DNA from 4 places in the Streptomyces sp. NPDC006798 genome. Region 4 is predicted to be linked to each of the others. Evidence: riboswitches for the same ligand, from Rfam matches in the RefSeq annotation. Region 4 holds a riboswitch; each other region holds the start of a gene.
What was found. A riboswitch is a leader RNA that binds a small molecule or an ion and turns the genes downstream of it on or off. The one in region 4 is predicted to bind cyclic di-AMP.

Region 1 (5,701 bases), on a different contig from region 4:
GCGGCACTTCACCGGTCTGGTCGACGGTGTGGTGTTCGCCGGTTTCACCGCGACCGGCTTCGCCTTCACCGAGAACATCCTCTATCTCGGGACGGCCTTCGACGAGGAGCAGTCGGCGGGCGGCTCGGGTATCGCCTCGGCGGCGGCGACGTTCTTCGTACGGGTCGTCATGTCGCCGTTCGCGCATCCCCTCTTCACCGTGCTCACCGGTCTCGGACTGGGCTTCGCGGCGATGGCGGCCCGACGGCACCGGCTGCGCCGGTTCGTCCTGCCCGTGCTGGGGCTGCTGCTGTCGATGGCGATGCACGCGCTCTGGAACGGTTCGGCGTCCTACCTCGGCCCGTTCGGCTTCTATCTGGTCTACGGGATGTTCATGGTCCCGGCCTTCGCGCTGCTGACCTGGCTGACGATCTGGTCCCGGCAGCGGGAGCTGCGGACGATCTCGGTGGCGCTGCCGCCGTACGCCGCGGCGGGCTGGCTGGCGCCCGCCGAACCCGCCGCGCTGTCGTCGATGCGGGCCAGGTCCGAAGCCCGGTCGTTCGCCCGCCGGGCCGGGGGGCCGACCGCCGCGCACGCGGTGTCGGAGTACGTACGGTTCGCGACGTCACTGGCCTTTCTGCGCGACCGGGCGTCGCGCGGGGCCGCCGACCCGGACTTCGTGGCGAGGGAGCAGGAGTTGCTGCACCACATGTGGAACCGGAAGGCGGTGGCGGGACCGGCGCTCACCTACGGCGCCCGGGCGGCGGGCGCGGTGCGGGTGCCGCCGCCGTACCGCGACTACGAGGGGTACAACCCGTACCGCGTCTGACCCGTACGGCGTTCCGCGCCCGAACCCGGCCGCCCCGAACCCGGCCGCCCCGGACATTCCGCCCCGGACATGCGGAAACCGGCAGCTCCGACGTCGGGGGGTGATGCGTCGGAACTGCCGGTGGTCCACGAGAGAAGCGGGCCGCGGGGGTTTGCCTAGACCGGAACGCCCTTGCTGCGCAGCCAGGCCAGGGGGTCGATCACCGAGCCGCCGGGCGTCCTGACCTCCAGGTGGAGGTGGTCGCCGGTGACATTGCCGGTGGCGCCGACCCGGCCGATCATGTCGCCCGCGGCGACCTTCTGGCCGACGCTGACGTTGATCGACGACTGGTGGGCGTACATCACCTCGGTGCCGTCGTTCAGTTGGAGGATGGTCTGGAGGCCGTACGCGCCCGCCATGCCGGCGGACTTGATGGTGCCCGCGCCGACGGCCTTGGTCGGGGTGCCCGCCGAGGCGGCGAAGTCGACACCGGTGTGCTGACCGGAGGACCACATCGAGCCGGACTGGCCGTAGACCGAGGTGATCCGGTAGTTGGAGGTAGGGGGCGAGAAGCTCTTCGCCAGCTTGGCGAGCCGCTCGGCCTCCGCCTTCTTCTTGGCTTCCTCGGCGGCCTTCTTCTTCGCCTCGTCCGCCTTCTTCTTGGCGTCGGTGGCGGCCTGCTTCGCGTCCTCGGCCGCCTGTTCGGCGGCGGCCTTCTCGGCGGCGGCGCGGCGCTCCGCGTCGGCGGTGGCCTGCTGCTGCTCGGCCTGCTGGAGGATCCGGGAGCGCAGGGCGTCACCGGCGGCCGCGTCGGCCTCCTCGGCCTGGGCACCGGGGGCGCCCATGGTGGCGAGGCCGACCGGGGCGGGGCCCTCCTCGTCGCCGCCGAGCCCGTCGGGCAGGGAGATGGTGATCGGGGCCTTGTCCTGCGCGGTGGCGATGCCGCCCGCGCCGACCGCGGCGATGACACCGACACCGAGGACGGTGGAGCTGCGGGCGAAGGCCCGGCGCTGCTGGCGCAGTACGCGGTGCTTGCCGCGGTTGGAACCGATGGTCTCGGCGCTCGGGTTCCACTCGTCGGTGGAACGCTCGGGACCGCCGTCCTCACGGAAGCCGGAGTGCGAGTACCCGGGCCCGGCGGGGGCTTGCGGGGCAGGGGTGTTGGACGCCACTGAGGCGTGCTCCTTTCCTTCCTTCTCGCCTACCGGGTTAGCTGACGGGTTCGGAGCAGGAAGGTCTCCTACGCGTGACTCCGCAGGCTGCGGAGTCACCCGATTCACCCCAAGAAGTGGTTCCCCGGTTCCCTTGCGGGATTCGGCGCATGAGCACGGAGCCGCCCTGACGGCGGCTGGGACGACCGCGCTGCGTTATCGAACGTTAATAGACACCGGGAATGTTTTCCAAGCTGTTCCTGATGATCGTTAAACCCATCTGGTGGATCAACCGGGACAGAAGCTCGCCAAATCGGGCGAGCCGACCGGCAAAACGGGTCCCTGACGCCCCGTCGGGGCGCTCGCGGCCACTGACGGACCGTCAATTGATATATGCAGAGCGACGACTCGGTTACTCTCGGTCGATAAATGGGCTGTGCAATGGCACATAGGCGCCGACACCCGGCGAAGGGTTGGTCAAGTCTTTATCCAAGAGCCCGGAGCGCCGCCTGTCCCGGCGCCGGACGGACCCTCGGCGGGGTTCGGCCACCGGGGCCGGAAGCCGGCCTACGGGATCCGGAGATCAGCCGTCCTCGGGGGTCCCGGGGGTCGGGGATCCGGAGGCCGCGGACCCGGAAGCCCCAGATCCGGAGGCCGGGGTATCGGAAGCCGGGGCATCCGCAGACGGGGTATCGGAAGCCGGAGTACCGGAGACCGCACGCCCGGAGAACTCAGGTCCCGTGACCAAGGGCCCCGTGACCGCCAGCAGCGCCATGTCGTCCGTGGATCCGCCGCCCGTGTGCCGTCGTACGTCGTCGACCAGCGCGTCCAGCAGCTCCCCCGGCCCCGGGAACACCCGGCCCCCGAGCCGCTCCCCCGGGTCGTAGAAGGCCCCCGCCGGGTTCCGCGCCTCGGAGAGCCCGTCCGTGTACAGCAGCAGGGTCGAGCCGGCCGGCATCGGATGGGTCTCGGTCCGCCCCGGCCACTCCCCCAGCTCCCGCATCCCCAGCGGCAGGGCCGCGTCGTCCGGCGGCAGGAACCGGGCCCGGCCGTCGCCCCGCAGCAGCAGCGGTTCGGGGTGCCCCCGGTTGAGCAGCCGTACGACCCCGGCCCCGTGCGGGATCTCCGCGATCACGGCAGTCGCGAAGCCCTCGTAGCGGGCCGTGTTCTCCTCGGTGTCGCCGCCCCTGCGCAGCCCCTCCCGGACCAGGGCCTGCTCCAGCCGGGCGGCGACCTCCTCCAGCGTCGGCTCCCGTTCGGCCGCCTCGCGGAAGGCGCCGATCAGGACGGCCACGGCCTCGACCGCGCCCAGGCCCTTGCCCCGGACGTCGCCGACCACCAGCCGCACCCCGTGCCGGGTCTCCTGGACGGCGAAGAGGTCGCCGCCGATGAAGGCGTCGGCGAGGGCGGCCTCGTACCGGGCGGCGACCCGTAGCCCGCCGATCTCCTCGGCGGGTGTGGGCAGCACGGCGCGCTGCGCGGTCTCGGCGATCACCCGGGCGGAGGCGAGCCGCTGCTGGCTCCGGGTGATGACCCGGTTGATGAAGAGGGCCAGCGCCGAGACGGTGATCACGGTGGTCAGCTCGGTATACGCCTGGGTCTCGTCGAGCAGGCTGTTGTAGAAGTCGAGGGCCAGTTCGGTCAGTACGGCGAAGATCCCGGTCGCCAGGGTGACGGAGAAGGAGAAGAAGGGCGCGGCGAGCAGCGGGGCGGCCGTGAACATCGGGGCGGCGGTGAACTTCGACGGGGTCGAGAGGTCGAAGACCACACCCACGATGATCATCAGCGACGGCAGCATCCGGGCGAGTCGCCGGGCACCACCGGACAGGTTCGGTTGTTCTTCCTCCGCCACGGATGCTCTCCTCCCCCCTCAGCGTCCCGGCCGGACGGGCGGAGGGCGACCCGCGGAGGGCCGGACGGGGGACGACGTGGGAACAGCCGGGGGGCGACCGGGGGTCGGCCGGGCAACGGCGGACCGAACGGCGACTGGCAGGGGGTACGACAACGGCCCGGTGTTCCTGTTACGGAACACCGGGCCGTGTCTTCAGTAGCGGGGACAGGATTTGAACCTGCGACCTCTGGGTTATGAGCCCAGCGAGCTACCGAGCTGCTCCACCCCGCGTCGTTGAACACAACCTTACGCCATCCGGAGCACCACCGACGACCATTTCCGCCCCCGCGGCCTCATCGGTTTCGCGAATCCCGCCGACCACGCCCGACATAATCGCTTTTCATTCGTTTTAACCCGGCTCTGTCGCCTTCGCGGTCCTCGCCGTCCTCGCCGGACCGGCGGATTCCCGTTGGCCCCGCCGGTCCCCCGAGCCCGCCTCAGTCGGTCAGCTGACGGTCCGCGTAGATCCGCATCGCGTCCCGGACGAAGGCGGCCGTCCCCTCCCCGTACTTGTCGTAGTTCTTCCCGAACCGCGGGTCCGCCGCGAACATCTCGCCGAGCCCGGCGAAGTGGCTCTTCGACGGGGGCCGGACCGCCGACTGCCAGGCGTACATCCGCCGGGTGATCTCCTGCGCCCGCTCGTCGCCGGGCCCGGCGCCCTCCTGGCAGGCGCGCCCGTAGTGCCGGGCGATCGTCTCGTGCTCCACCAGCCGCGCCCGCCGCTCTTCCTCGCCGAGCGCCGACCACCACCGCCGGCCGTCGCGCCAGGCGTCGGCGCCCCAGCGTTCGGTGACCTCCTTCTCGTACCGCTTGTCGTCGAATCCGTCGAGCACGTCCTCGGCCATCACTTCTTCCCCTCGTTCGGTCTTCAGCAGGGTGGTCCGCACCGAGGCGATCCGGCGCGCGAGCCGGTCCCGTTCCAGTTCCAGCAGCTCCAGATGGGCCCGGAGCGCGGCGGCCGGGTCGCTCCGGCCCGCCAGGACCCCGGCGATCGCGGGCAGCCCGAGCCCCAGCTCGCGCAGGAGCAGGATCCGCTGGAGCCTGATCAGCTCGTCCGGCCCGTAGTAGCGGTAGCCGTTCGACCCGATCCGCCGGGGCTCCAGCAGTCCGATGTCCGCGTAGTGCCGCAGGGTGCGGCTGGTCGTCCCGGCGCGCCGGGCGACTTCCTGGATCGACCACTCCATGACCTGAACGGTAGAAGTTGACGTTACGTAAAGGTCAAGCCCGGCATCAGCCGACGATTCGGGCGGCCCGGCGGCGGAGGTAGTCGGCCTCCGGTCCGCTGAGGGTGGCCTCGGCGGCCCGTTCGTACGCCGCCCTGGCCTCGGCGGGCCGTCCGGCCTCCTCCAGCAGATGGGCCCGTACGGCGTCGAGCCGGTGGTGGCCCGCCAGCCGGTCCGCCAGCCGGTCGGCCTCCGCGAGCCCGGCCTCGGGCCCGCGGACCCGGGCGACGGCGACGGTCCGCCCCAGCTCGGCCATGGGTTCGGGGGCGATCGCCACCAGCAGGTCGTACAGGGCGAGGATCTGCGGCCAGTCGGTCTCCTCGGGCCGCCCGGCCTCGTCGTGCAGGGCCGCGACGGCGGCCTGGAGCTGGTAGACCCCGGCCGGGCCCTGGCCCAGCGCCTCCTCGACCAGCGCCGTGCCCTCGGCGACGGCGGTTCGGTCCCAGAGCGTGCGGTCCTGCTCGTCCAGCGGGATCAGCTCGCCGTCCGGGCCGCTGCGGGCCGGGCCGCGCGCCTCGGTGAGCAGCATCAGCGCCAGCAGTCCGGTGACCGCGCCCTCGCGGGGCAGCAGCAGCCGGACCCGGCGGGTCAGCCGGATCGCCTCCCGGGCCAGGTCGGCGCGGTGGAGCCGGTCGCCGGACGAGGCCGT
Region 2 (5,701 bases), on a different contig from region 4:
GACGCCCCCACCGCTCGGCGGGGCTGCCCTGCCGTACGGGCGAGTCGGTGATCTCCGTCGACGGCGAGGGAACGGTCCGGCGCTGTCATTTCGTCCGGGCCGAGCTGGGCAATCTCTACGACGGCTCCTACCGGGCGGCGCTCCGCCCGAGGGCCTGTCCGCTGGCGGTCTGCGACTGCCATATCGGCTATGTCCATCTGGAGTCGCTGCCGCTGTACGACGTCTTCGCCGGTGGGGTGCTGGAACGGATTCCGGCGCCGGGGATCTCGCCATCCGGGACATAAACCCCGAAAACATGGCCCGATTTCCGGCCATGTTCCGATCATGGGCGGGATCTCCGGCGCCGCCGCTCCACCGAAGGATCTTCATATTCACCCCGCCTTCACGACAGAATCTTCACCGCGGCGGGTGACGGCTCAGGGCGCCGGGCGCCGAGAAGCACCGGCTGCAACGTGATGACCTGCGAAGACATGACCCAATGGCAGCCAACCGACCTCGGCGCCCTACTGCGAAGCCGACGGCCCGGGTAGTCATGGCCGCGGCGTCCTCGGGACATCCCCGGGGCCGCCCTCCACCACGATTCCCGGAGGTCGTTTCGTCATGTCCAGATTCACCCGACGCCAGGTCATCGGGGCCGCCGCGGGCGCAGCCGCGGGCACGGCACTGATCGGGGTCGCCACCGCGACCGCCGTCGGTTCCTCCGGCGGCCACACCACGCACGGCCCCGCGAAGGGACTCGACTCCTTCGACGAGGTCTTCCAGGGCCGCCGCATCCAGGGGCTGCCCGCCGAGGGACACGCCGCCAAGTCCCATGCCGCCCACGGCGGCTACCAGGTACTGATCGACGGCCGCGAACTCCACATCATGAAGCACGACAAGTACGGCTGGAGCAGCGCGGTCAACCACTACTCACGGTTCAAGACCCCGCTCGACGCCGCGCGGGGCGCGGTCGAGAGCCTCAAGGGCGCCCAGCTCGTTCCCTTCATGCCCACCGTCTGAGCCGGGGAGCCCGCGACATGACCGTACGCAAGAACCAGGCGAGCCTCACCACCGCCGAGAAGAAGAAGTTCACCGACGCCGTGCTGGAGGTGAAGCGAATAGGCGTCTACGACCAGTTCGTCGAGGCCCACCGGCTCCGCTTCGCCCTCGATATGAACACCAGCGTCTACGTGGGCCACTTCGGGGCGTCGTTCCTGCCCTGGCACCGCAAGTACCTGATCGACTTCGAGGCCGAGCTGAAGAAGGTCGACGCGACGGTGTCGATCCCCTACTGGGACTGGACGGTCGACAACACGCCCGCGTCGTCCCTCTGGGCCCCGGACTTCCTCGGCGGCACCGGCCGCGCCCTGGACGATCAGGTCATGGACGGCCCGTTCGCCTACTCCACGGGCAAGTGGAACATCACCGTCGGGGTCGATACCGGGGTGTTCCTCAAGCGCTCTCTCGCCAGCTGGGTCCCGACGCTGCCCACCGCGGCCCAGGTCGCCGACGCCCTGGCCCTGACCACCTACGACTCGGCGCCGTTCCGGGACGGTTCGAGCGGCTTCCGTGCCCGGCTGGAGGGCGCGGACGGCTACTACGCCATGCACAACCGGGTCCACCGGTGGGTCTGGGGCCACATGGAGACCGCCACGTCCCCCAACGACCCGGTGTTCTGGCTGCACCACGCCTATGTCGACAAGCTCTGGGCCGACTGGCACGCGCTCCACCCGGCCAGCGCCGAGTACCTGCCCAGCACCAGCACGACCGGCGCGGTGGCCCTGAACGAGAACATGGCCCCGTGGACCAACACCACACCGGCCAGTCTGCTGGACCACACCCAGTGGTACACCTACGCCTGACGGTCCCGGTGTGACCGGATGACCGGATGACCGCGTCCGAGGGCCCGCTCCCGGTACGGGCGGGCCCTCGGACCCGGCGTCACAGCGGCAGCAGATCGGGCCGCTTGGCCTCCACATGGTCGCCGGAGCTCTCGCCCCGCAGCCGCCGTCCGATCCACGGCGCCAGGTACTCGCGCGCCCACTGGATGTCGTCGCGCCGTACCTCCAGCGTGCCCCGCAGCGGAGTCGGCGGCCACGGCTGGTCGGGGTCGGCCGGGATGTCGAGCCCGAGCACCTGACCCGCCCGCAGGGCGACCCGGGTATGCCCCTCCGGCGACAGATGGAGCCGGTCGGGGTCCCAGGCCCGGCGGTCCTGTACGGACCGGAGCGACCACAGGTCCAGCACCGGGCAGTCGTAGCGGTCGGCGATGGCCCGGACATGGGCCGTATAGGTGGCGATCTTGCCGCGCAGATGGCGCAGTACCGGAATGTCACGGGTGTCGAAGCCGGTGGTGACCATGACGGTGCCGACGGCCCCGGTCAGTTCGGCGACGGCCCGCTCGAACCGCTCCGCCACGTCGTCCGGGTCGCTGCCCGGGCGGATGATGTCGTTGCCCCCGGCGCAGAACGACACCAGGTCCGGGGCGAGCGCCCGCGCCCTGGGCACCTGCTCCGCCACGATCTGGTCGAGGAGCCGGCCGCGTACGGCCAGATTGGCGTACCGGAAGGTGCCTTCCGGTACGCGGTCGGCGAGCAGTACCGCGAAGCGGTCCGCCCAGCCGACGTAGGTTCCATCGGGTCCCGGGTCCCCCACGCCCTCGGTGAAGCTGTCACCGATCGCCGCGTACGACCCGATCCCGCCGGTCATCACTGTGCTCGAATCGTCTCCCACGGCAACCATCCTCCCCTCCCGGATGTGACCTACGCGACCGTAGGGAGGGGTTGACGGGCCGTGATCTATCACACCGTGATCCCGCGACCGGCCGGGAATACACCGCGTCCCCCACGACAGGGGTGTCGTGGGGGACGCGAGTTCGGCGGGCTCGGCCCGCCCGACGGGCTCAGCAGGTCGAGCCGGGCCCGGCGCGCTCAGCGGGCTCAGAGGTCGACGCCGTGGCTCCGCAGATGGGCGACGGGGTCGATGTCGGAGCCGTAGCCCGGTCCGGTACGGACCTCCAGGTGCAGATGCGGGCCGCTGGAGTTGCCGGTCGAACCGGCGAGGCCGATCTGCTGTCCGCCGCTGACGGTCTGGCCGGCGGCGACGGAGAGGGAGGAGAGATGGGCGTACTGCGAGTAGGTGCCGTCGGTGTGCTGGATGACGACCTCGTTGCCGTACGCACCGGCCCAGCCGGCGGAGACGACGGTGCCGGGGCCGATGGACTTGATGCTGGTCCCGGTGGGCACCGCGAAGTCGACACCGGTGTGGTAGCCGCTGGACCACATGGCGCCGGAGGCGCGGTACGGGGTGCTGACGGCGCCGTCGACCGGGGCGGACCAGCCGCCCGTGGCCGGGGCGGACTCGGGGGCGGGCTCCGCGGCGGCGGGCTCGGCGGCCGGGGCCGGGGCGGCCTCCTTCGCCGGGGCGGGCTCGGCGGCGGGGGCCGGGGCGGCGGCCCGGGCGCCGTCGCGGGAGGCGCGGTCGGCCTTGCCGGTCTCCGCCTTCTTCTCGGCCTTCTTCTCGGCCTTCTTCTCGGCCTTCGCCGGCTTGTCGCCGGTCCCGGACTGCGGGCGCTCGGCGCCGCCGCCGTTCAGGGTGAGCTTCAGACCGGGGTGGATCAGGGACGGGTCGTCGCCGACGGCCGTACGGTTGTCGGCGTACAGCTGCTGCCAGCCGCCCTCGACGTCGCGCTCGAACGCGATCCCGGACAGATGGTCACCGGCGACGACGACATAGGTCGTGGCTCCGGTGGCGGCCTTCCCGGCGGCGGCCGGGGTCGCGGGGGCGGCCGGGGCGACGGCGGCCGTCACCGGGGCGGCGGGTTCGGCGGCGTGGGCGCCGGTGGCCCCGATCAGGGGCAGGGCGATGGCGGCTCCGCCGGTGCCGGCGGCGACGATGCCGCGTGTGATGACCGTCGTCCGGGGACGGCGGTGCTTACCCTTTCCGGGCATGGCGCGATTCCTCTCCGGCGCCTGCGAGGTGAGCTGTCGGGTTCGGGCTGGAGTTGCCCGGCCGCGCCCGTCGGGCACGGCTTCACCCCGAGCCGTCCGGTCGCCCGGATCGGCGTACTACCTGGGTCCCCCGCTCCTGCCACGTGGTTCGGGTGAAGGAAAGTCCGGGCGGCGGCAGGATTCGGCGGTCCGTCCGGAGTCCGGTGAACCTAAACCGGCCATGTCGTCAGGAACAAGCCAAGCGGTACGGGAGCGGCCGGGGTCGATCTTGCGGGAACCCCGGGGCCGGTCACCCTCCGTGGAGACCCCGGGGTCAACTCCCCAGCGCCGGGGGCGTCACGCCCGGCGCCCCCCGCCACACAACGTCACGATTGTGATCCTGCTCATGACGACCACCCATCTCCCCATGAGACAGGGCATGTTCGACCAAGCACCTATTGGGCATGAATACGGACAGAACCCTACGATCCTCTGATGGCTCGGCCGCTCTCCGGCCCCGCCCGGACACCGTGACGGCACCGCTCCGGCCCGGTCGGACAAGAAGATTGCCCGAGGGAACCGATGTCGTATCGTCGGGTTCACGCCACCGTCGGCGTCCGAGCCGACGGCAGTGACGCCACAGGGAGCCCTCAGTGACGCAGCAGGTGCCGCAGGTTCCGTCCACCGAGCCCGAGCTGGCCGGGGTCCGCAACTTCCGCGACGTCGGCGGCATGCCGACCCTCGACGGGCGGACGGTGCGCCACGGCCGCCTCTACCGCAGTGGCCATCTGGCCCATGCCACCGGGAGCGACACCGCCTTCCTCGCCGGTCTCGGCCTCCATACGATCTTCGACTTCCGCAACGCGGCCGATATCCGGATCGAGGGCCCGGACGTGACCCTGCCGGGGGTACGGAATCTCAATCTGCCGCTGAGCGACCCCGCCGACGGCGCCGAGTTCTGGCAGGTGGTCCACCGGGGCGATCTGCCCCAGCTGCGGTCCCTGCTGGCGGACGGCCGGGCGGCGGACCGGATGACGGAGTCGTACCGGACCCTGATCGCGGGCCGGACCGGCGAGCACGGCCGGGTACTGCGCACCCTGGCCGAGGACAGCGTCCCGGCCCTGATGCACTGCGCCGCGGGCAAGGACCGGGCGGGTCTCTCGATCGCGGTGACCCTGCTGGCGGTCGGGGTGGAGCGGGAGGCGATCGAGGCGGACTATCTGAAGTCCAACGATCCGCACCGCCGCTATCTGGTCCGGCGGGCCGACGACGCGCCCGCCGGGACGTCCGGCGAGGTGATGGAGCTGCTGAGCCCGCTGTTCGACGCGCGCCCGGCCTATCTGCGGGCCGCGTTCGACACCATCGACACGGCCTGGGGCGGAACCGAGGAGTATCTGTCCCGGGGTCTCGGCCTGACCCCGGAGACCCGGGACCGGCTGCGGGAGCGGCTGCTCACCTCGGTCTGACCAGCGGCGCCCCGACACCCGACGCCCCCGGCGCCTGACGGGCCCGGGGCGTATTCCCGACGGCTACTTCGCGCCGACCTCGAAGAGGAGATAGAGGAAGCCCGCGAAGACATGTCCGGCCACGAGATAGGCGAAGAGCCGGATCCAGATCCCCTTGGGGAACTTGCCCTCCTCCTTCCGCTCGCGGACGGGCCGGTCGGCGGGGACTGCCGTGCCCTCGCCCGCGGTGGGGTTCTCGACCATGACGGCCTCTGCTTTCTCCGGCCCGGGGGCCGGGGCTGTCTCCCGGCCCGGCCGGAAGGGGTTCCCGGCCGGTCACCGGGACCG
Region 3 (5,701 bases), on a different contig from region 4:
AAGCGGGGGAACGCGCTGCGGCCCGCGTAGACGGCCGCGTCGTCCAGGATCTCCTCGATCCGGAGGAGCTGGTTGTACTTGGCGACGCGCTCGGAGCGGGCCGGGGCGCCGGTCTTGATCTGGCCGCAGTTGGTGGCGACGGCCAGGTCGGCGATGGTGACGTCCTCGGTCTCGCCGGAGCGGTGCGACATCATGCACTTGAAGCCGTTGCGCTGGGCCAGCTCGACCGCGTCGAGGGTCTCGGTGAGGGACCCGATCTGGTTGACCTTGACCAGCAGGGCGTTGGCCGAGTTCTCCTCGATGCCGCGGGCCAGCCGCTCGGGGTTGGTGACGAACAGGTCGTCGCCGACGAGCTGCACCTTGGTGCCGAGCTTCGCGGTGATGGTGTTCCAGCCGTCCCAGTCGTCCTCGAACAGCGGGTCCTCGATGGAGACCAGCGGGTACGCCTCGACCAGCTCGGCGTAGTACTCGGTCATCTCGGCGGCGGTCCGGGACTTGCCCTCGAACTCGTAGACGCCGTCCTTGTAGAACTCGGAGGCGGCGACGTCGAGCGCCAGCGCGATGTCGCGGCCGGGGGTGTAACCGGCCTCCTTGATCGCTTCGAGGATGAGGTCGAGCGCCTCGCGGTTGGAGCCGAGGTTCGGCGCGAAGCCGCCCTCGTCGCCGAGGCCGGTGGAGAGGCCGCGGCCCTTCAGCACCTTCTTGAGGGTGTGGTAGACCTCGGTGCCCCAGCGCAGGGCCTCGGAGAAGGACTCGGCGCCGATCGGCGCGATCATGAACTCCTGGATGTCGACATTGGAGTCCGCGTGGGATCCGCCGTTGAGGATGTTCATCATCGGGACGGGCAGCAGGTGCGCGTTCGGGCCGCCGAGGTAGCGGAAGAGCGGCAGGTCGGACGCCTCGGAGGCGGCGTGCGCCACGGCGAGGGAGACGCCGAGGATGGCGTTGGCGCCGAGGGAGCCCTTGTTGTCGGTGGCGTCCAGGTCGAACATGGCCTGGTCGATCAGGCGCTGCTCGGTGGCGTCGTAGCCGACCAGCTCCGGGCCGATCTGCTCGATGACGGCCAGGACGGCCTTCTCGACACCCTTGCCCAGGTAGCGGTTGGGGTCCCCGTCGCGGAGCTCAATGGCCTCGAAGGCACCGGTGGAGGCACCGGAGGGCACGGCAGCACGGCCGGTGCTGCCGTCGTCGAGGCCCACCTCGACCTCGACCGTGGGGTTGCCCCGGGAGTCGAGGATTTCCCGGGCTACGACGACGTCGATGGACGGCACGAGCATCTCCTTCTGGGATGTGACGCGTGGGATGCGGGTTTGTTTCGGCCCTTGTGGTCACGAGCCTAACCGGACGGGGGGCGCCGTCCCGCCGATGCCCGCCCCCTGGGACGAAAAAGAGTACGAAGAATCGCGGTGACCGGCGAAGGCCGTGCCGCTACCCGCCGGTAGCGGCTCTCACCTGCGCTCTCGTCCGCTCAGACGGGTGTACGGAAGGGCCGGCGGGGCCGCCGTCCGGGGCCGTGGGGCGGGGCCGGCGCGGGGGCGGTCCGGGGGTGATACGGGAAACCCCGGACCGGCGCGTACGGGGGAGTCGCGCCGGCCCGGGGTGGTGGCCGTCTCCGTGCCGGGGCCCGTGAGGGGATTCCGCGCGAGGACGGCCGGGGGGACGGACCTGTGGGGGGAGGGCCGCCGCGGGGACGGCGGCGGCCCGGGGCCCGTCCGGGGTCAGCTCAGGTGGAGCAGCTGGCCCGGGAAGATCACGTCGGCGTCGTCGACGATGTCCTCGTTCAGCTCGAAGAGCTGCTGCCAGCCACCCTTGACCTGCTCGGCCTCGGCGATCTTGCTCAGCGTGTCGCCGGCCTTGACCTCGTACGTGCCGTCGCCCTTCAGGAAGCCCTTGGCGGGACCCTGGGACTTCTTCGGCGCCTGCTTCTGGGCCGGGGCCTCGGCGCGCTCGGAGCGGGTGGTCGGGGCCTCGGCCCGCTTCTGCTCCTTCGGCGCGGCCTTGGGCGCGGCCTGCTTCTTGGGCTGCTCCTGCTTCGGCTGGGCGGGGGCCTGCTCGGCCGCGCCGCCGCCGTACGGGGTGTTGGAGAGGCCGACGCCGCAGGACGGCCAGGCGCCCTTGCCCTGGCCCGCGAGGACCTTCTCGGCTATCTCGATCTGCTGGGCCTTGGAGGCCAGGTGCGCGTTGGACGCGTACTTGGTGCCACCGAAGGCGGCCCACGTCGACGGGGAGAACTGGAGTCCGCCGTAGTAGCCGTTGCCGGTGTTGATGGACCAGTTGCCGCCGGACTCGCACTGGGCGACCTTGTCCCACTCGGCGGCGGTGGCGGCGGAGGCGGAGGTGGCGCCCATCAGCGGGGCGGCGATGGCGGCACCGGTGATCCCGGCGAAGGCGGCGAACTTGGCGGCCTTGGACGGACGGCGGTGCTTGCCCTTGGTGGCGAACAGCATGGCGGATCTCCTCACCGACGCCTACGAGGTGAGCTGTCGGGTTCGGGCGCAGTGAGTTGCCCGGCCGGACGACCCTCGGGTCGTACGGCTTCACCCCTAGCCGGGTCCCGCCGTCCTCACGGACGGTGGGCGGACCGGCACGAACCTGGGTCCCCCGCTCCTGCCTTCGGCGCTGTCGCGACGACTGTTCCCCCCGACCGACGGCAGGATTTCGGCGTGACGGTCAGTGGTGCCCGCTTTGGCGAGCGGTCCAGACCGTAGCCACAGCCGTCCCGGTTCTTCAAAGACGGAACATCGTGGTCAAATCGCCCATCCCGCCCCTCCGGTAACTTGCGTTTCCGCAGGTGGCGCGCGGAATAGGCAATTCCGGAAGGGCCGGGGCGGCGGTCCGGGCAAAGAGACTCATGTCTCACTTACGCGAAACCGGACATTTACCGACGAATCACTACGTCAGTTTCGCCGGTACGCAGGCTACTTCGGCTGAAGATCAAGGCTCTGGCCAGGCAGGATGAGGTCGGGATCAGCTCCGACCACCTTCTGGTTGGCCTCGTAGAGCGCCGGCCAGCCGCCGGGGACGTCCTTCGCCTCCGCGATGGCCCAGAGATTGTCGCCGGTGCGCACCGTGTAGCTACCGGACGCCGGGGCGGTTTCGCCCGCGGTGTCCTTACTGTCCGTCGCGGTGGTCCCGTTCGCGGGGGCCTTCGCACCGGATCCGCCCGCACCGCCCGGGTCGCCCTGGTTCCGGGCGTCGGCCCGGCCCGGGGTGTCACCGCGGGACGTCCGGTCGGGGCCGGACATCCGGGACGGGTCGATGGCGTCCACGGCGGAGGTGTCCGGGGCCGCCGCGTCGGTACGGGCTCCCGCGCCGGCGTCCGCACCCGCGTCGGCACCGGCCTTCGGAGCGCCGCCGCCCGCCGTGCCAGGCTCCGTCGCGGGCGTACCGCGGTGCTTGCCGGTCCCGGGGGCCTCGGCGGACTTGCCGGGCGCCTCCTTCTTCTGTGCCGCGTCCGCCTTGGGCGCCGCCGCACCGGCGTCCCTGCCGCCCGCGCCACGCGGCTCGGCCGGAGCGGTCTCCTTGGCCGCGTCCGCGGCGCGCTTCGCGGCCGGGCCGCTCGGCACCGGGTCGGCGCCCGGGTCGATCCCGGTCGAGGCGCCCGCCCCGAGCCCGGCGTTGGCACCGCAGGACGGCCACGCCTTGGCGCCCTGGGCCGCGAGCACCTTCTCGGCCACGGCTATCTGCTGGGAGCGGCTCGCCAGATCGGGCCGGTCGGCGTACTGCGAACCACCGAAGGATTCCCAGGTCTCCTGGGAGAACTGGAGACCGCCGTAGTAGCCGTTGCCCGTGTTGGCGCTCCACTGCCCGGCGCTCTCGCACTCGGCGACCCGGTCCCAGACCGCGGAGTCCGCGGCGGACGCCGAGGTCGCGCCGAGGAGCGGGATCGCGATCGCGGACCCGGTCACCCCCGCTGCGACGACCAGGGCCGGGGCCTGTCGAGGACGGCGATGTCGACCATTCCCGGAGAGCATGCGCTGAGCCTTTCCGCTGAGGGCTGGAACGGGGGTGAAGGTAGCCGCACTCGAACGTCTGTCACAAGTCGATGCAGCGGAGATCACGCGAACATCACATTCTTGACGCCCTGTCAGTTCCGGCCGGAGTGAACTCCACCGGAAGGGTGCGCAGTCCACGCATGATCAGGCCCCCGCGCCACCGCAAATCGCCATGATCCACCGCCAGTCGCAGGTCGGGAAGGCGCGTCAGCAGCGTCGCGATCGCGGTCCTGCCCTCCAGCCGGGCGAGCGGCGCGCCGAGACAGTAATGGATGCCGTGCCCGTATCCGAGGTGCTGATTGTCACGCCGCGCCAGGTCCAGAATGTCCGGCCCGTCGAACCGCTCCGGGTCCCGGTCCGCCGCCGCGAGCACCACCAGAACCGGGTCGCCCTCGGCCACCCGTACGCCCCCGATCGTCAGCTCCTCGGTCGCGTACCGCCAGGTCGCCATCTCCACCGGGCCGTCGTACCGCAGCAGCTCCTCGATCCCCGTCTCCAGCAGCGCCGTCTCCCCCGCCGCCAGCGACTCCTGGAGCCGGGCGCGCTGCTCCGGATGGCACATCAGGGCATAGAGCCCGTTACCCACCAGATTGATGGTCGTCTCAAAACCAGCGAACAGGAGTACGAAACACATCGCGACGACCTCGTTCTCGGTGAGGTGCTCACCGTGGTCGCTGGCCCGGATCAGCCCCGAGATCAGATCGTCCGCGTCCTCCGCGCCGAGGTTCTCCCGCTTGCGGTGGATCAGCTCCGCCAGATAGCCCCGGATCCGCTTCACCGCCCGCGCCACCCCGCCGCGCGGCCCGCCGCCGTGACGGATCATCATCCCCGCCCAGTCCCGCAGATCGTCCTGATCCTCGGCGGGCACCCCCAGCAGATCGCAGATCGCGTAAATAGGGAGCGGAAAGGCGAACTCGTGGATCAGATCGGCGCTCCCCCGCTCCGCGAACCCGTCGATCAGCCGGTCGGTCAGCTCCCGCACCCGGGGCTCGAAGGCGGCCACCCGGCGCGGCGTGAACGCCTTCGCCACCAGCCGGCGCAGCCGGGTGTGGTCCGGCGGATCGATATTCAGCAGATGCGTCATCAGACCGGCGCTGCGCTCCCCCGGGATCCCGGTCTTCCCCCGGGCGTGGGCGGGCTCGTCGTGATGCGCCGGATTCTTCGACAGCCGCGGATCGGCGAGCGCCAGCCGGGCGTCCGCGTACCGGGTCACGAGCCATGCCTCGACCCCGCTGGGCAGGGTCGTCCGCCGTACGGGCGCGTGCTCCCGGAGCCAGGCGTAGGCGGGGTACGGATCGGTGGCGAACTCCCAGCTGAACAACTCGGGCGGTTCCGGCGGGTCGGAGGGCTTGCGCATACCGGGACGGTATCCCCCGCGCGGCCCGCCTCCCGCCGGGGGCTTCGGGGTGCGCCGCAGGAGCCGCGGCTTTGTCTTGTGGGGCGACCGCGCGCCGCCGGTGGGTTGCTCGCGCGGTTCCGCCCCTATGCCTTCGGCCATGGGGGACCCCCAGCGCCTCCGCCCTCCGGGTGAGCGCCACGAACCGGGCCCCGCCGGCGGCCTGATGTTGTTCGCGGCCCGCGGACCGTGGCTGGCTTGTCGCGCGGTTCCGCCCCCTATGCCTTCGGCAATGGGGGGGACCCCCAGCGCCACCTGGATTGCCCTCCTGGCCGCCCTCGGAAAGAGATCGACCCCTCCTGACCGGGAG
Region 4 (5,701 bases):
CGCCACCAGATCGGGGCGCGGCCGCGATCCGGCGCCGGGCGCGTCCGGCACCGTACCCTCCCCGCTTTCCCCGGTAGTCCCGGCATCCACGGCCGCCGCGCCCCGAAGGTCCTCGGCCGCCGGGGAATCATCGGTGCCCTCGGCGGACGGGCCGCATACCGAGCCGCATCCGGCCGTCCCGCCGCAGCCACCGGCCGCCTCGGCGGTACCGGCGGCGTCCCCGGCCCCGGACGGCGCGTGCGCGTGGGCGCCGCCGCAGCCCCCGGCGGCCGCCCGGTGCGGCGGCAGTGTCGTCGTCCCGGCGCCCTCCACCTCGAAGCCCGCGTCGGCGATCATCTCCAGATCGGCCCGGCCCGCCTGCCCCTCGCTCGTCAGGTAGTCGCCGAGGAAGACCGAGTTGGCCGGATGGAGCGCGAGCGGCTGCAGGGTGCGCAGATGGATCTCCCGGCCCGCGCCGAGCCGTACCTCCACATCGGGGCAGACGAACCGGACCATCGCCAGGATCCGCAGACAGCGCTGCGGCGACAGATGCCAGTCCTTCGCCAGCGGAGTGCCCTCGAAGGGGATCAGGAAGTTCACCGGAACGGAGTCCGGATCCAGCGCCCGCAGGGCGAAGACCACACCGACCAGGTCCTCGTCCGTCTCGCCCATCCCGGCGATCAGCCCCGAGCAGGGGGAGAGCCCGGCCGTCCGGGCCCGCCCGACGGTGTCCACCCGGTCCGCGTAGGTATGGGTGGTGGTGATGCCCGCGTAAGTCGCCTCGGAGGTGTTCAGATTGTGGTTGTACGCATCGGCGCCCGCCGCCCGCAGCCGCTCCGCCTGCCCGTCGGAGAGCAGCCCGAGACAGGCGCAGACCTCGACGTCCTCGTTCCGTTCCTTGATCGTCTCGATGGTGCGGGAGACCCGCTCCACATCGCGGTCCGTCGGGCCCCGGCCGCTCGCCACCAGGCAGACCCGCTTGGCGCCGCCCGCGACCCCCGCGGCGGCCGCGTCGGACGCCTCCTCCGGCTTGAGCCAGGTGTACTTGAGAATGCCCGCGGTCGACCCCAGCCGCTGCGAGCAGTACGAGCAGTCCTCGGGACAGAGCCCCGACTTGAGATTGACGAGATAGTTGAGTTTCACCCGCCGCCCGAACCACTGACGGCGCACCCGGCCCGCCGCGGCCACCACATCGAGTACGTCGTCGTCGGAGGTCGCCAGAACCGCCAGCGCCTCGTCCCGGGTCGGCGGCTCGCGCCGCAGCCCCTTCTCCACCAGCCTGTCGAGAAGCTCCATGGCGCCGATCCTGGCGTACCTGACTCCCCCCGGGAAAGTCGGAATCTCACAACAGACCGCCGACGAAGTGTGTGTATGACCACATGTAGAGCCGGGGCGCGCCCGGTTAGCCTCTGTGAGCTGCCTACAAAAGGAAGCAGTCGACGACGGACGCCCGAACAGCGCCGCCCGGCGGCCACGACCGCCCGGCGGCGGAACCCACGGGAACGAGCGGGGGAGCGCGACAGATGCCCGATGACCCCTTCGACTGGCTCGACGAGGAGGCCGCGCGCCGGGAGCGCGCCGGGCTCGTCCGCGCGCTCCGGCCGCGCCCCGCCGACCCGGAGACGCTCGATCTCGCGGGCAACGACTATCTGGGCCTCACCCGGCATCCCGAGGTGGTGGCCGCCGCTGCCGCCGCCGCGCACCGCTGGGGCGCGGGCGCCACCGGCTCGCGGCTGGTCACCGGAAGCACCACCGCGCACGCCGCCCTGGAACGCGAACTCGCCGCGTTCTGCGGCTTCGAGGCCGCCCTCGTACTGGCCTCCGGCTACGCCGCCAATCTGGCCGCCGTCACGGCGCTCGGCGGACCGGGTTCGCTGATCGTCTCGGACGCCGCCAACCACGCCTCGATCGTCGACGGCTGCCGACTCGCCAGGGCGGAGACCGAGATCGCCGCCCATGGCGACCCCACGGCCGTACGGAAGATCCTCGACGCCCATCCCGGCTACCGGGCGCTGGTCGTCACGGACGCGGTCTTCTCCGTCGACGGCGACGCGGCACCGCTGGCCGAACTCGCCGCGATCACCGCCGGGCGCGGCGCGGCGCTGCTGGTGGACGACGCGCACGGGCTCGGCGTCCTCGGTCCTGGCGGGCGCGGTACGCCGTACGCCGCCGGGATCGCCGGACACCCGGGCGTGGTGGCGACCGTGACGCTCTCCAAGTCCCTGGGCAGCCAGGGCGGCGCGGTGCTCGGCCCGGCCCGGGTCATCGCCCATCTGGTCAACACCGCGCGGACGTTCATCTTCGACACCGGGCTCGCCCCGGCGGCCGTGGGCGCGGCCCGGGCGTCGCTGCGGCTGCTGGAACGGGAGCCGGGCCGCGCCGACCGGGTCCGCGCGGTCGCCGCCGAGCTGTACGCCCGGCTCACCGGCGCGGGGCTGACCGCCGCGCGGCCCGACGCGGCGGTGGTGTCGGTACGGGCCCCCTCGCCCGCGGCAGCCGTCCGCTGGGCCGCCGACTGCCGGACGGCGGGGCTCCAGGTCGGGTGCTTCCGGCCCCCGTCGGTACCGGACGGGGTCTCCCGGATCCGGCTGACCGCCCGGGCCGATCTGACGGACGGGCAGATCGCCGCCGCGGTCGCCACGGTGATCGCCACCGCTCCGCCCGAGGCGCTGCCCCCGGGCCGGACACCCGTCCGGGCGGCTCCGGAGAGCTGAACGGCGGACCGAGGCCGGACATTTGCGTATGGGTATGGCCAAAAACGGTCTTGCGTAGCAGAGTTCACCGCTTCGGGCGACAGTTGTCCACAGATCTTGGCGGATCGTGCCTGCGGCGGCAGGATGAGGGGCAGTCCGACGCTCGGCGCCCCGCCGAAGCCGTCCGCGCGGCCCCGCCCCGGGCCGCCGGGAGCCGGGGGACCGGGACGTCGGAGGCGCGGCCGAGGCACGGCCGCGGCTGGGAAGGGACGGCGTCGCCATGGCGGATCTGCTGGAGAGTTCGATCACTCTGCCGAGCGACCCCGGGTCGGTGTCCGTGGCACGCGGACATGTCACCGATGTCGTCACCGAGTGGGGACTGCCGCCCGGCGGGGACATGGCCGACACCATCCGGCTGATCGTCTCCGAACTGACGACCAACGCGGTCCAGCACACCTTCGGCCAGTCGCCCACCTTCACCGTCGATCTGCTGCTGGAGCGCGACGAGGAGCTGAGGATCGGCGTGACGGACAGCCATCCGCGCCGGCCGCAGCGGCTGCCCGCCGCCGTCCGGCAGGACAACGGGCGGGGGATGGTCATCGTCCGCAGCCTCACCGCGCACAGCGGCGGGCGGCTGACGGTCACACCGACCCCGGACGGCGGCAAGACCGTCTGGGTCGCCCTGCCGTGGGCCCCGACGGCCCGGGACGGGGCCGTCCGGTATCAGGACCGGGGCCGGGCCCGCGGGCCCGGTGAGCCGTAGGGCACCGGCTCGCCACGGTACGGGCGGCGCGCCCCGGGGCCGCCCGGACACGCGGCGGCCCCGGAGAGGATCCCCCCCCCGGGGCCGCTACGCGACTCAGCTCCGCCGGAGCGTCACTTGACGCGTCCGTACGACACGCTCTTGGTCCAGATCTTGTCCAGCTTCACCCAGGAACCCCGCTTGGGCGAGTGCCAGATCTTCCCCTTCCCGGCATATATCCCGACGTGGTAGACACCGCCGCTGCCGTGGAAGAAGACCAGGTCTCCGGCCTGGCGCGACTTCACGGAGATCTTGCGGGTCTTGTTGTACTGCTGCTGCGCGGTCCGCGGGAGCTTCTTCCCCGCCTGCTTGTACGAGTAGACCGTCAGCCCCGAGCAGTCGAAGCGGGACGGGCCCGCCGCGCCGTACTTGTACGGTGCCCCCTTCTTGGACGCGGCGACCTTCAAAGCCTTGCCCGCGTGCGCCGTGGCGGCGGCCTGCGCCTCCGGCGTGCCGCCCGGTACGACCATCGAGGCACCGAGCGCCGCGATCGTCAGGGCGGACACGGTGCCCGCCCGGCCGAGCAGGGACGGGACGTTCATCTGCGCACTCATGCGCAACCCTTCGTCAGCCGCCTGTGAAGGATGACCTGTCGGGTTCGGGCGGACGAAGGTGCCCGGCCGCTGGCGCGGCTTCACCCCGAGGGACTTCCGGATCGATCGCTCCGGCCGTCCCGTACTGCCTGGGTCCTCCACTCCTGCCGAATGCACTTCTGTCGACCAGTCATCCGGGACAGCGGCAGGACTCGGCGTCCGCCCGGACCGCCCCGCCGAGGTGACGGGGGCTTGTCGTCCCACGGATCTTGACCCATCAAGTGCCGGATTTCGAAGCCAAAACGGCGATATGTGAGTTTCGCCACGAATGCGCCGTTCGTATGAATCGGACCGGCGCGGCGCGTCTCCGTGGACACCCGAAGGGCCGCTCACCAGGCCGGGGATAGGACTTTCCGGTAGAGGGATCGTCGGTCCGGCGCAACTCGACCGTAGTCGTTACCCGCGGTTCGACTCCACCGATCGAGGGAGGAGTTATCCCACTCGAACGGCGGTTGACGGACGGTCGACGGGGCGTCAGCGCGACGGCGGTTTCGGGATCGTGACCCGGAATGTCCGCCTTTCGCCGTCGAGTACGCGCAGGGCGTCCGCGAGAGTCGCGGTATGCAACTCGCTCTCTCCCCGGTGATGCATCAGCGTCAGGGCGTCCCGGAGCTCGATCGCCCGCGCCACCAGGGCCTGGGCGGCCCGCAGGGCGCCGTAGGTCTGTTCCGAGCGGGCCGGATTGATCCGGCCCACCAGATCGGCGACGGCGAGATAGGCGTCGAGCAACTCCCCCTCGGCGCGGGTGAGCGCGGGCAGCGGCGGAAGCTCGGGGCGAGGTACGGAAGGGGTCATCGCGAGCCGCCGGGCCGAGAGCTCTTCCGGCTGTCGATCACATGGTCCACCAGGCCGTACTCCTTCGCGCCCGCCGCGTCCAGGAAGAGATCGCGCTCCAGATCGGCCGTGATCCCCGGCTCGGTCCGGCCGGTGTGCCGGGCCAGCAGCTCCGTCGTCAGGGCCCGTTGGCGCAGCAGCTCCCGTGCCTCGATCTCCAGATCGGACGGCATACCCCGCATCGGCTCGTCGAGGGCGGGCTGCCGCAGCACGATCCGCGCGCCCGGCAGCGCCATCCGCTTCCCCGGCGCCCCGGCCGCGAGCAACAGGGCGGCCGCCGCGGCGACCTGGCCGATACAGGTCGTCTCCACATCGCAGGTGATCACCTGCATCGTGTCGTAGACCGCCAGCGCCGCACTGAGCGAGCCGCCGGGGGAGTTGAGATAGAGAGCGATGTCCCGGTCCGGGTCGGCGTGTTCGAGATGGAGGAACTGGGCGATCGCGTCATTGGCCGCCGTGTCGTCCACCGGGGTGCCGATGAAGATGATCCGCTCCTCCAGCAGCTTGCTGTACGGATCCATGGTCCGGACGCCCCGGCCGGTCCGCTCGGTGAGCTGGGGAAGGACATAGCGGGCGGCGGGACGGCTGGTCATGGCGTACCTCGTTCCTCGGGTCCTGTCGTCTGTAAAAAATGTACAGGACGTACAGTTCATCGGGAGGGTGTCGACCGGGAATCACCGAACGAATCCCCTGGTCGGGGCGGCGATTTCGCCCTCGGCGAGCGGGGGCGGGCGGCCGGCGTGGCGTACGGGCCCGGGGACGGCGCCCGGCGCCGGGTGGCACCGGGCGCCGCCGATTAA

Region 1: another riboswitch for cyclic di-AMP. It lies ahead of ABZ714_RS31920 (M23 family metallopeptidase); the one in region 4 lies ahead of ABZ714_RS17460 (C40 family peptidase).
Region 2: another riboswitch for cyclic di-AMP. It lies ahead of ABZ714_RS09730 (LysM peptidoglycan-binding domain-containing M23 family metallopeptidase); the one in region 4 lies ahead of ABZ714_RS17460 (C40 family peptidase).
Region 3: another riboswitch for cyclic di-AMP. It lies ahead of ABZ714_RS16145 (transglycosylase family protein); the one in region 4 lies ahead of ABZ714_RS17460 (C40 family peptidase).

Annotation. Positions count from the first base shown of each region.
Region 1 is NZ_JBEYIS010000074.1:23,001-28,701, forward strand. Features, by position in the region: gene ABZ714_RS31915 (PrsW family intramembrane metalloprotease) at 1-808, shown strand, start outside; gene ABZ714_RS31920 (M23 family metallopeptidase) at 964-1,959, opposite strand; cyclic di-AMP (ydaO/yuaA leader) riboswitch at 1,971-2,117, opposite strand; gene ABZ714_RS31925 (PP2C family protein-serine/threonine phosphatase) at 2,522-3,790, opposite strand; tRNA gene ABZ714_RS31930 (tRNA-Met) at 3,987-4,060, opposite strand; gene ABZ714_RS31935 (TipAS antibiotic-recognition domain-containing protein) at 4,267-5,013, opposite strand; gene ABZ714_RS31940 (sigma-70 family RNA polymerase sigma factor) at 5,060-5,701, opposite strand, start outside.
Region 2 is NZ_JBEYIS010000011.1:7,944-13,644, forward strand. Features, by position in the region: gene ABZ714_RS09710 (STM4011 family radical SAM protein) at 1-284, shown strand, start outside; gene ABZ714_RS09715 (tyrosinase cofactor) at 601-999, shown strand; gene ABZ714_RS09720 (tyrosinase family protein) at 1,017-1,841, shown strand; gene ABZ714_RS09725 (SGNH/GDSL hydrolase family protein) at 1,921-2,721, opposite strand; gene ABZ714_RS09730 (LysM peptidoglycan-binding domain-containing M23 family metallopeptidase) at 2,919-3,929, opposite strand; cyclic di-AMP (ydaO/yuaA leader) riboswitch at 3,935-4,094, opposite strand; gene ABZ714_RS09735 (tyrosine-protein phosphatase) at 4,562-5,374, shown strand; gene ABZ714_RS09740 (DUF6126 family protein) at 5,438-5,617, opposite strand.
Region 3 is NZ_JBEYIS010000020.1:81,180-86,880, forward strand. Features, by position in the region: gene eno (phosphopyruvate hydratase) at 1-1,271, opposite strand, end outside; gene ABZ714_RS16145 (transglycosylase family protein) at 1,719-2,447, opposite strand; cyclic di-AMP (ydaO/yuaA leader) riboswitch at 2,451-2,629, opposite strand; gene ABZ714_RS16150 (transglycosylase family protein) at 2,919-3,908, opposite strand; gene ABZ714_RS16155 (cytochrome P450) at 4,069-5,352, opposite strand.
Region 4 is NZ_JBEYIS010000022.1:110,042-115,742, forward strand. Features, by position in the region: gene bioB (biotin synthase BioB) at 1-1,275, opposite strand, end outside; gene ABZ714_RS17450 (8-amino-7-oxononanoate synthase) at 1,503-2,693, shown strand; gene ABZ714_RS17455 (ATP-binding protein) at 2,953-3,435, shown strand; gene ABZ714_RS17460 (C40 family peptidase) at 3,549-4,028, opposite strand; cyclic di-AMP (ydaO/yuaA leader) riboswitch at 4,032-4,193, opposite strand; gene ABZ714_RS17465 (hypothetical protein) at 4,542-4,862, opposite strand; gene ABZ714_RS17470 (ATP-dependent Clp protease proteolytic subunit) at 4,859-5,494, opposite strand.